2 regions of the Cobetia sp. 5-25-4-2 genome follow, and region 1 is predicted to be linked to the other one. Evidence: riboswitches for the same ligand, from Rfam matches in the RefSeq annotation. Region 1 holds a riboswitch; the other holds the start of a gene.
The links. A riboswitch is a leader RNA that binds a small molecule or an ion and turns the genes downstream of it on or off. The one in region 1 is predicted to bind thiamine pyrophosphate.

Region 1 (4,209 bases):
GAACTGGATGCCGAGCACGCCATCCTCCCCCGCCAGCATGCCGAGTCCCAGGAACAGCAACAGCAGGGGCATGCCGAGACGAGCCGAGACCCGACTTGCCAGCACGCTCAAGGCGATGAGCATGCCCGCCAGCAAGAAGTAATAGTTCAGATTCTCTACCACGTGTGCTCCCCCGCCATTCCCGGCACCAAGTCTCGAATCACGTCTGCGACGGCCCAGAGACAGTATTCCATGTCAGCGACGAGGCTGCAGAGAAATTTCTCAAATATTCATGGACTTGCGATCAACATGTCAGGCTTCTCGGCGACACCCAGGCCGGGGCTGCCGCCAGCTCGGCGTAGCGGGTCGGACCGAAGGCTTCCATCGCCCACAACAGGGCTCGGCACAGCTCACGCTGACCGTCGATATCGACCATGCGCCCATGACGCGAATAACCGGCGAGGAAGGCCTCACGCTGACTCGGCGTCTCCAGCAACAACTCGATCAGTGCCCAGTCGAACTCGATCGGAGCCCACACCAGTGCCTCCCAGTCGCTCCATACCCAGCCGGTGGCGGCGCACAGATATTGGTCCGCGCGCAGGTCCGGCAGACTCCAGACGGCGCGAGCGGGATGCGAGAAGGTGCGTGATGGCAGGTCCCCCAGCTCGTGGGACAGGGGATGGCGCGCGAGAAAACGCGTCACGCGGGCATTCCAATGCAGCAACGGCATGGGCTGGGCAAGGGGCTGACCAAAGCCGGACACGGTGTCCTGATGCAGCCGCCCGACCTGATCTCCCAGCAACTCACAGAAGGTGTCACTGAGATCACTGGGCTGACCGCTGGACCACGGCAGATGCCAGACGGGCGCGCCATCGAGACGTCCCAGATAGGTCAGCGGCAGCGGAGGGATGGGCAAACGCGCCGGCAACGCGCCCGCCAGCCGTGTCAGGGCCTCAGGTTGCGCCCAGCGATCGGCGCCGAAGACACCGCGCATCGCTCGCCAGAAGGGGTCGTGATCCGGGCCGGTCCGCGCCAGCTTGATCAGGCCGGGGGTGCCGCCACGCTGTCGCCACAACCAGTTGGCACTATCCGGCCAGGCAAGTGCCAGCGGCTCCAGCGCATGCCCCAGATAGGTGGAAAGACGGCGAGTCAGCGCATCCTCCGGCCAGCCATTGGGCACGGATGTCGCGTCTGGCATCACGGGTCGCCGCGGTGGCACGGGATAACCGCTGGAGCAGGTCGAGAGATCCGGGGTATCAGGCATGTTGATCTCCTTGAGGCTGCGATACCTCGATAGCATACCCAACACCGGGCCATGCAGCATAGCCACACGACAGCCACCCCGACGATGGCAGGGATGCAACCGGCGGGCAGGTGACGGTACACTGTCGGCCTGGATGGGGGTGCCCGAAAGTGGGCTGAGAGCCGATGCGTCACGTCGCATGGCAACCCCTGGAACCTGATCCGGTTGATACCGGCGGAGGGAATTCCGGTCACCTGCCCAAGCGTCAGGCGCCCTGCGTGCTTCCTCCCCTCGGCATGCCGCCTGACCACGGATGACACTGTGTCGCTGGGACTCTCCCTCAACAACGCTCGCATCGATTACGCCAGCCATACGCTGTTTCGTGATCTGTCGGCGCGTCTGGATGCCGGAAGCTGGACGGCCTTGCTGGGCCGCTCAGGCTGCGGCAAGAGCTCACTGCTGCGCCTGCTGGCCGGCCTCGAGATGCCCGACCATCACACGCTGGAACTCACCACCGATGATGGCAAGCCACTGGCGGGTCGCGTCGCCTGGATGGCGCAGCAGGACCTGCTGCTGCCCTGGCGCCGGGTGCTGGACAACCTGTGTCTGGGAGATGATCTCCATCGTCGCCCTCGCGATACCGAGCGGGCTCGCGAACTGCTGGCAGCGGTGGGTCTGGAGGGGCGCGAGCAGGCCTGGCCAGACGCCCTCTCCGGCGGGCAACGCCAACGCGTCGCATTGGCGCGAACGCTCTACCAGCAGGCTCCGGTGGTGATGATGGATGAGCCCTTCTCCGCAGTGGACGCCATCACGCGACTCGAACTGCATGATCTCGCCAGCCGGCTGCTGGACGGACGCACCGTGTTGATGGTCACGCATGACCCGCTCGAGGCGCTGCGCCTGGCCGACCAACTGCTGGTGCTGCGTCCGGGCCGCGACAGCCAGCAGGGGGCAGTGCTCGACCGCTTGCCGGGGCTCTCGCCGCCTCGCCCGGTGCCGCTGGACCTGCCCGCCCTGCAGCAGGCCCAGTCCGAATTGATCACACGCCTGCGCGACGGCGAGGAGACGCCATGAAACGCCTGCATGCCCTGCGTCATCTCGCCATCAGCGCCGCCGTCCTGCTGGGACTCTGGCAACTGGTGATCATCACCACGGCCGTGCCGCCCTACATCCTGCCAGCGCCACTGGCAGTCGCGGAGGTGCTGGTCCGTCAGGCCCCGATGCTGGCACACCACGCCGGCATCACCTTCGCCGAGATTCTTGGCGGGCTGGTACTGGGGGTCCTTCTCGGACTGAGCACCGCGCTGGCACTGGCGTTCATCCCTCGTCTGCGGCGCACCCTGCTGCCATTGCTGCTGATCAGCCAGGTGATTCCGCTGTTCGCGATCGCCCCACTGCTGGTGCTGTGGCTGGGCTATGACATGCTCTCCAAGGTCGTGATGGCCACGCTGATCATCTATTTCCCCGTGGCCTCCACCGGCTACGACGGCCTGCGCCAGACCCCTCAGGGCTGGCTGGATCTCGCCCACACCCTGGGTGCCAGCCCGTGGCGGCTGCTGCTGCATGTCCAACTGCCCGCCGCGCTGCCGGCATTGGCTTCCGGCGTGCGCATGGCAGCGACAGCCGCTCCCATCGGGGCCGTCATCGGTGAGTGGGCCGGCGCAAGCCAGGGCCTCGGCTATCTGATGCTCAATGCCAATGCCCGCATGGAAATCGACCTGATGTTCGCCGCTCTGCTGGTGCTGGTCGCCTTTTCGCTGCTGCTGTATTTCACGCTGGATGCCCTGCTGCGTCGCCTGATGCCCTGGCATCGGGATCGCCTGACCCGTTTGAACTGAGCGCTTCCGGCTGTCAGGCGATGTCCTGACGGCCTCACATTCTCGACACCACAAGGAATACCGCCATGCCATTCTCGCCATCGGCGATCCGCCGTTCCGGCAAGCTGTCCTGCCTCTTCGCGACGCTGCTGACAACCCTCAGCCTGAGCACCTTCGCCCTGTCAGCCGAGACTGGCGCCAGCGCCGAGCCCCAGGCCCCGACCGCCAGTGACAGTGCAGCGGCAGCGGTCACCAAGACCGGGCAGGACGGTGCCACCCTCGAGCCAGACGCTTCTGCCAAGCAGGCTGCCGAGACCGAGCAACAGACCCGCCCCGCCGCTGGCGATGTGCAGGACCCGCAAGCGGCCGCCACCGATGCCAAGCCCCTCACGCACCTCAAGGTCATGCTCGACTGGTACACCAATCCCGGCCACGGGCCGCTGGTGCTGGCTCAGGAACTGGGCCTGTTCAAGCAACATGGTCTGGACGTCGAGCTGATAGCTCCGGCAGACCCCAGCGTCCCCCCCAAGCTTGCCGCAGCGGAGCGCGTCGACATCGCCATCAGCTATCAGCCCCAGCTGCACCTGCAGGTGGATCAAGGGCTGCCGCTGGTGCGCATCGGCACGCTGGTGGCCACCCCGCTCAACGTGGTGGTCGTGCGCGCAGACAGTGACATCCAGTCGATGGCCGACCTCAAGGGCAAGCGTGTCGGCTATTCCGTCGGTGGCGTGGAGGAAGTCCTGCTGTCCACCATGCTCCAGAACAGCGGCCTGACACTGGATGACATCACCCTGACCAACGTCAACTTCTCGCTGACGCCGTCACTGCTGACCCGCAAGGTCGACGCCGTCACCGGGGCATTCCGCAACTTCGAACTCGCCCAGATGGCACAGGAAGGCGTCAAGGGCCGCGCCTTCTACATCGAGGAAGAAGGCGTGCCGACGTATGACGAACTGATCTTCGTCGCCAACAGCGACAGCTATTCTCGCAAGCACGAGCAGTACGCCGCCTTCCTGTCCGCCGTCGGTGAAGCCACCGCCTGGATGATCAACCACCCTGACAAGGGCTGGAAGCTGTTCCGCGAGTCCGACCCGGCACTCGATACCGCGCTCAACAAGAAAGCCTGGTATGCCACCTTGCCGCGCTTCGCCCTGCGTCCGGCCGCACTGG
Region 2 (4,209 bases), on a different contig from region 1:
TGATCGCCTTGAGCCCAATGCGCGCGAGCGGGGATTGCGAGGTCATCGTGGTCGATGGCGGCTCCACGGATACTACCCGCGAGCTGGCAACGCCGCTGTGCGATCGCTGCCTGAGCAGTGATCCGGGCCGGGCAACGCAGATGAACGCCGGTGCCTCTCAGGCTCGTGGTCAATGGCTGCTGTTCCTGCATGCCGACACGCGCCTGCCGGCACATGTCCTCTCGGTACTGTCAGAGACCCTCGCCGAGCATCGCGAGTGCGACTGGGGTCGCTTCGATGTCGACATCGAAGGAGATTCTCCGCTGCTGCCCGTGATCGCCATGCTGATGAATCTGCGCTCGCGCCTGACCAGCATCAGCACAGGTGATCAGACCCAGTTCGTACGACGCTCCACCTTCGAGGCCATCGAGGGCTTTCCCGTCGTGCCCCTGATGGAGGACATCCAGCTGAGCGTCAGGCTCAAGCGACTGACCTCGCCGCTGAACCTCTCCGCCAGAGTCACCACCAGTGGAAGACGCTGGGAAACCCATGGCGTCTGTCGCACCATCCTCAAGATGTGGGGGCTGCGCCTGGCAGCCTGGGGTGGCGTATCTCCTGTCCGTCTGGCGCGCCTCTATGGATATGGTGCCGCCGCTCAGGCCTGCGAACAGCGTGGCTTGCCTCATGCCTGAAGCCTCGCTTGCTGGCAGGGAAACCGACACGGCCGCGTATGACATGCGCCCGACGCTCATCATCTTCGGCCGCCTGCCACTGGCCGGACAATGCAAGACGCGGCTGATCCCTGCCCTCGGTCCCGAGGGGGCGGCACGCCTCTACTCGCGCATGCTGCGCAGAATCGTTCAGCAGGCCTGCGCCTCACGCCTCGGCAAGGTGGTCGTGATGCTGACTCCCTCCCCCGAGCACGCCCGGCAGCAACCTGAGCTGGCAGCCCTGCTGACGGAACTTGAGGATCAGTGGCGTGCAGAGAGCATGGCGGCACATGGCAAGCGAATCACGCTCGAGGCACAGCCACAGGGTGGGCTTGGGGAGCGCATGCATCAGGCCATGCTGCGCCACCTGCCCGCAGGCCCCGTGCTGCTGATGGGCTCTGACCTGCCCGCATTGGACAGTCAACGTCTTCGCGAGGCGGCGCGGTGCCTGCATGACCATGATGCGGTGCTGCAGCCCAGCGAAGACGGGGGATACGGATTGATTGGCCTGAAAGCAGCCTGCTCGGCGGCCTTCCAGCTGGATCACTGGAGCCATGCCGACGTGAGCCGGGAGACTCTTGCACTGCTGGCTCAGGCAGGCAGAAGCGTCGGTTGCCTGCCTGTCAGCTGGGATGTCGATGAGCCTCACGATCTGGTGCGCCTGAGGCGACACTTCCCAGCCCTGATGGCGAACCTCTCCTCCTGTCAGCCTGCATGACATCTTTCCTGCAGCACATGACACGCTTCCCGCATCGCAGGAAGCCCTTTCCGCATCGCAGATGGCCTCCCAAAGTCGCATGGGTTTTAGGGCGGCAGAGGCTTTTCCTGCACCGCAGGACTGTTACACTCGAGATATCGTGACGCCTGAGTCACAGCTTGACGGGGTGCCGGTAAGACCGGCTGAGATGTCATTCGCACTGTTCGAGGCCTTGCATCGAGGTGCGTGTATGACGATCCCGCCGAACCTGATCCGGTTAGTACCGGCGTAGGGATCAAGCGCGAAGTGTTGCCGCACATCATCTTCACCTCTTCCAGGTGAACGCCGCACCTCCCCCGCTTTTTCCCTGCAGATTGCCGGACCTGACCACGCTCGAGCCAGACCTTTGCCACTCCATCACGGATTGGCAGCACGCTCACCGAGGGATGCGTCGATGCCCAGCTTTTCAGACCTGACCAGTGCCTGCGCCGAGGAATGGCGCGACTATCTCGAGCATGACTTCGTTCGCCAGCTCGGGGAAGGTCGTCTGCCAGAGGAGTCCTTCCGCCATTACCTGCAGCAGGACTACCTGTTCCTGATCCACTTCGCGCGCGCCTGGGCGCTTGCCGCCTACAAGAGCCGCACCCTCGCGGAGCTGCGTCAGGCCACGGCCAGTCTCGACACCATTCTCAATACCGAGCTCGACCTGCATATCGGCTACTGCAGCGAGTGGGGCATCAGCGAGGATGACCTGAGTGAGCTGCCGGAATCCCGCGCCACCCTGGCCTATACCCGTTACGTACTGGATTGCGGCCAGCGCGGCGATCTTCTCGATCTTCACGTGGCGCTCGCGCCTTGCCTGATCGGCTACGGCGAGATCGCCGAGTGGCTGCTGGACCAGGACACCACCGAGATCGAGGACAATCCGTACGCGGACTGGATCGCGATGTACTCCAGCGATGAGTTCAAGGAAGCGGTGGACGCCGAACGTGAATGGCTGGACGCTCGGCTCTCGGAGGTCTCGGAGCGCCGGCTGGGCGAACTGGTCGATGTCTTCCGCGATGCGACACGTCTCGAGATCGACTTCTGGCAGATGGGCCTTGATCGCGACTGATCCGTGGCAGGCCCTTGCGTGACAGGCCGCGCCTGCGCGAACGGAAGACACACCGATTTTCATCGGCCTGGGGACGTGGTCCTCTCGCCAATCATCCAGACACACCACAGGCCATCAGAGCCTGAATGCGAGCACGATGACCTGGGCCAGCACAACGCTCAGCACAGGTCATGCCCGCATTGAATTCTGAGCACGCTTGACGGGGTGCCGGTGGAACCGGCTGAGATCCTGCATGCATCACCTCGCCGCCAAATGGGCGAGGCTGCCAGCAAGGGGTCCCGTGGAACCTGAACCGGTTAGGACCGGCGTAGGAATCAAGCTGATGGTCAGCCGCTGCCCGCGGCCGCCTCGCTCCCGGGCCACCTGTTGGCAAGGAGTCGGCGATGGCCATCCTCTCCCTGCGCACGGTCTTCCCATGATGACGTCTGCCGTGACGTCGCCCTTTGAGGAGACCTGCATGAGCACTACCCCCACGACTCAAGATCCGCAAGCCACCAACGCCGCCGAACCGTCGCTCGCCCCCCAGCCTGAGGCTGCGCCGAAGGCGCGCGCACGTGCCGGTCGCAAGGATGGCAGTCGCCATCTCGCCAGCGAAGCCCGCGTCGACGCCGCCGCCATCGCGCCGCTGAGCGGCTCGCGCAAGATCTACATCGAAGGCTCTCGCCCGGACATCCGCGTGCCCATGCGCGAGATCGGCTGCTCGCCGACCCAGACCTCCAGCGGTCTGGAAGAGAATCCGCCGATCGTCGTCTACGACACCTCCGGCCCCTACACCGACCCGGCGGTCGAGATCGACATTCGTCGCGGGCTGGCGCCACTGCGCGAGAAGTGGATCGAGGAGCGCGGCAATACCGAACAGCTCAATCAGCTGAGCAGCGAATATGGTCGCGTGCGCCAGGCCGACCTGCGCCTGTCGTCCCTGCGTTTCGAGCTGGACCACCGCCCGCGTCGTGCCCTGCCGGGCAAGAATGTCACCCAGCTGCACTATGCGCGCCAGGGCATCATCACGCCGGAGATGGAGTACATCGCGATTCGTGAGAATCAGCGTCGTATCGCGCTGCGTGAGGAATATCAGGGCAGCGACTCCGTCGAGAGCATTCTGGGCCACCAGCACCCGGGTCACAGCTTCGGCGCCAACCTGCCCGACGAGATCACCGCCGAATTCGTGCGTGAGGAAGTCGCACGCGGCCGCGCCATCATTCCCGCCAACATCAATCACCCGGAAAGCGAGCCGATGATCATCGGCCGCAACTTCCTGGTGAAGGTCAACGGCAACCTGGGCAACTCGGCGGTCACCTCCTCCATCGAGGAAGAGGTCGACAAGATGACCTGGGCGATCCGCTGGGGCTCCGACACCGTGATGGATCTCTCGACCGGCGCCAACATCCACGAGACCCGTGAATGGATTCTGCGCAACTCTCCCGTGCCCATCGGCACGGTACCGATCTATCAGGCGCTGGAGAAGGTCGATGGCGTGGCCGAGAATCTTGATTGGGAGATCTTCCGCGACACGCTGATCGAGCAGGCCGAGCAAGGCGTCGACTACTTCACCATCCACGCCGGCGTCCTGCTGCGCTATGTGCCGCTGACCGCCAGCCGCGTGACCGGCATCGTCTCGCGCGGTGGCTCCATCATGGCCAAGTGGTGTCTGGCGCATCACGAGGAAAGCTTCCTCTATCGCCACTTCGAGGACATCTGCGAGATCTGCA

Region 2: it holds a riboswitch for thiamine pyrophosphate, as region 1 does, so the genes downstream of both, tenA (thiaminase II) here and HXS65_RS03025 (ABC transporter ATP-binding protein) in region 1, are expected to answer to the same signal.

The regions. Positions count from the first base shown of each region.
Region 1 covers NZ_BLWK01000001.1:689,570-693,778, reverse strand. Annotated here, with positions in the region: gene HXS65_RS03035 (potassium/proton antiporter) at 1-162, opposite strand, end outside; gene HXS65_RS03030 (hypothetical protein) at 284-1,243, opposite strand; TPP riboswitch at 1,369-1,482, shown strand; gene HXS65_RS03025 (ABC transporter ATP-binding protein) at 1,544-2,296, shown strand; gene HXS65_RS03020 (ABC transporter permease) at 2,293-3,060, shown strand; gene HXS65_RS03015 (ABC transporter substrate-binding protein) at 3,126-4,209, shown strand, end outside.
Region 2 covers NZ_BLWK01000002.1:353,336-357,544, forward strand. Annotated here, with positions in the region: gene HXS65_RS06415 (TIGR04283 family arsenosugar biosynthesis glycosyltransferase) at 1-671, shown strand, start outside; gene HXS65_RS06420 (TIGR04282 family arsenosugar biosynthesis glycosyltransferase) at 715-1,407, shown strand; TPP riboswitch at 1,560-1,698, shown strand; gene tenA (thiaminase II) at 1,841-2,500, shown strand; TPP riboswitch at 2,691-2,831, shown strand; gene thiC (phosphomethylpyrimidine synthase ThiC) at 2,958-4,209, shown strand, end outside.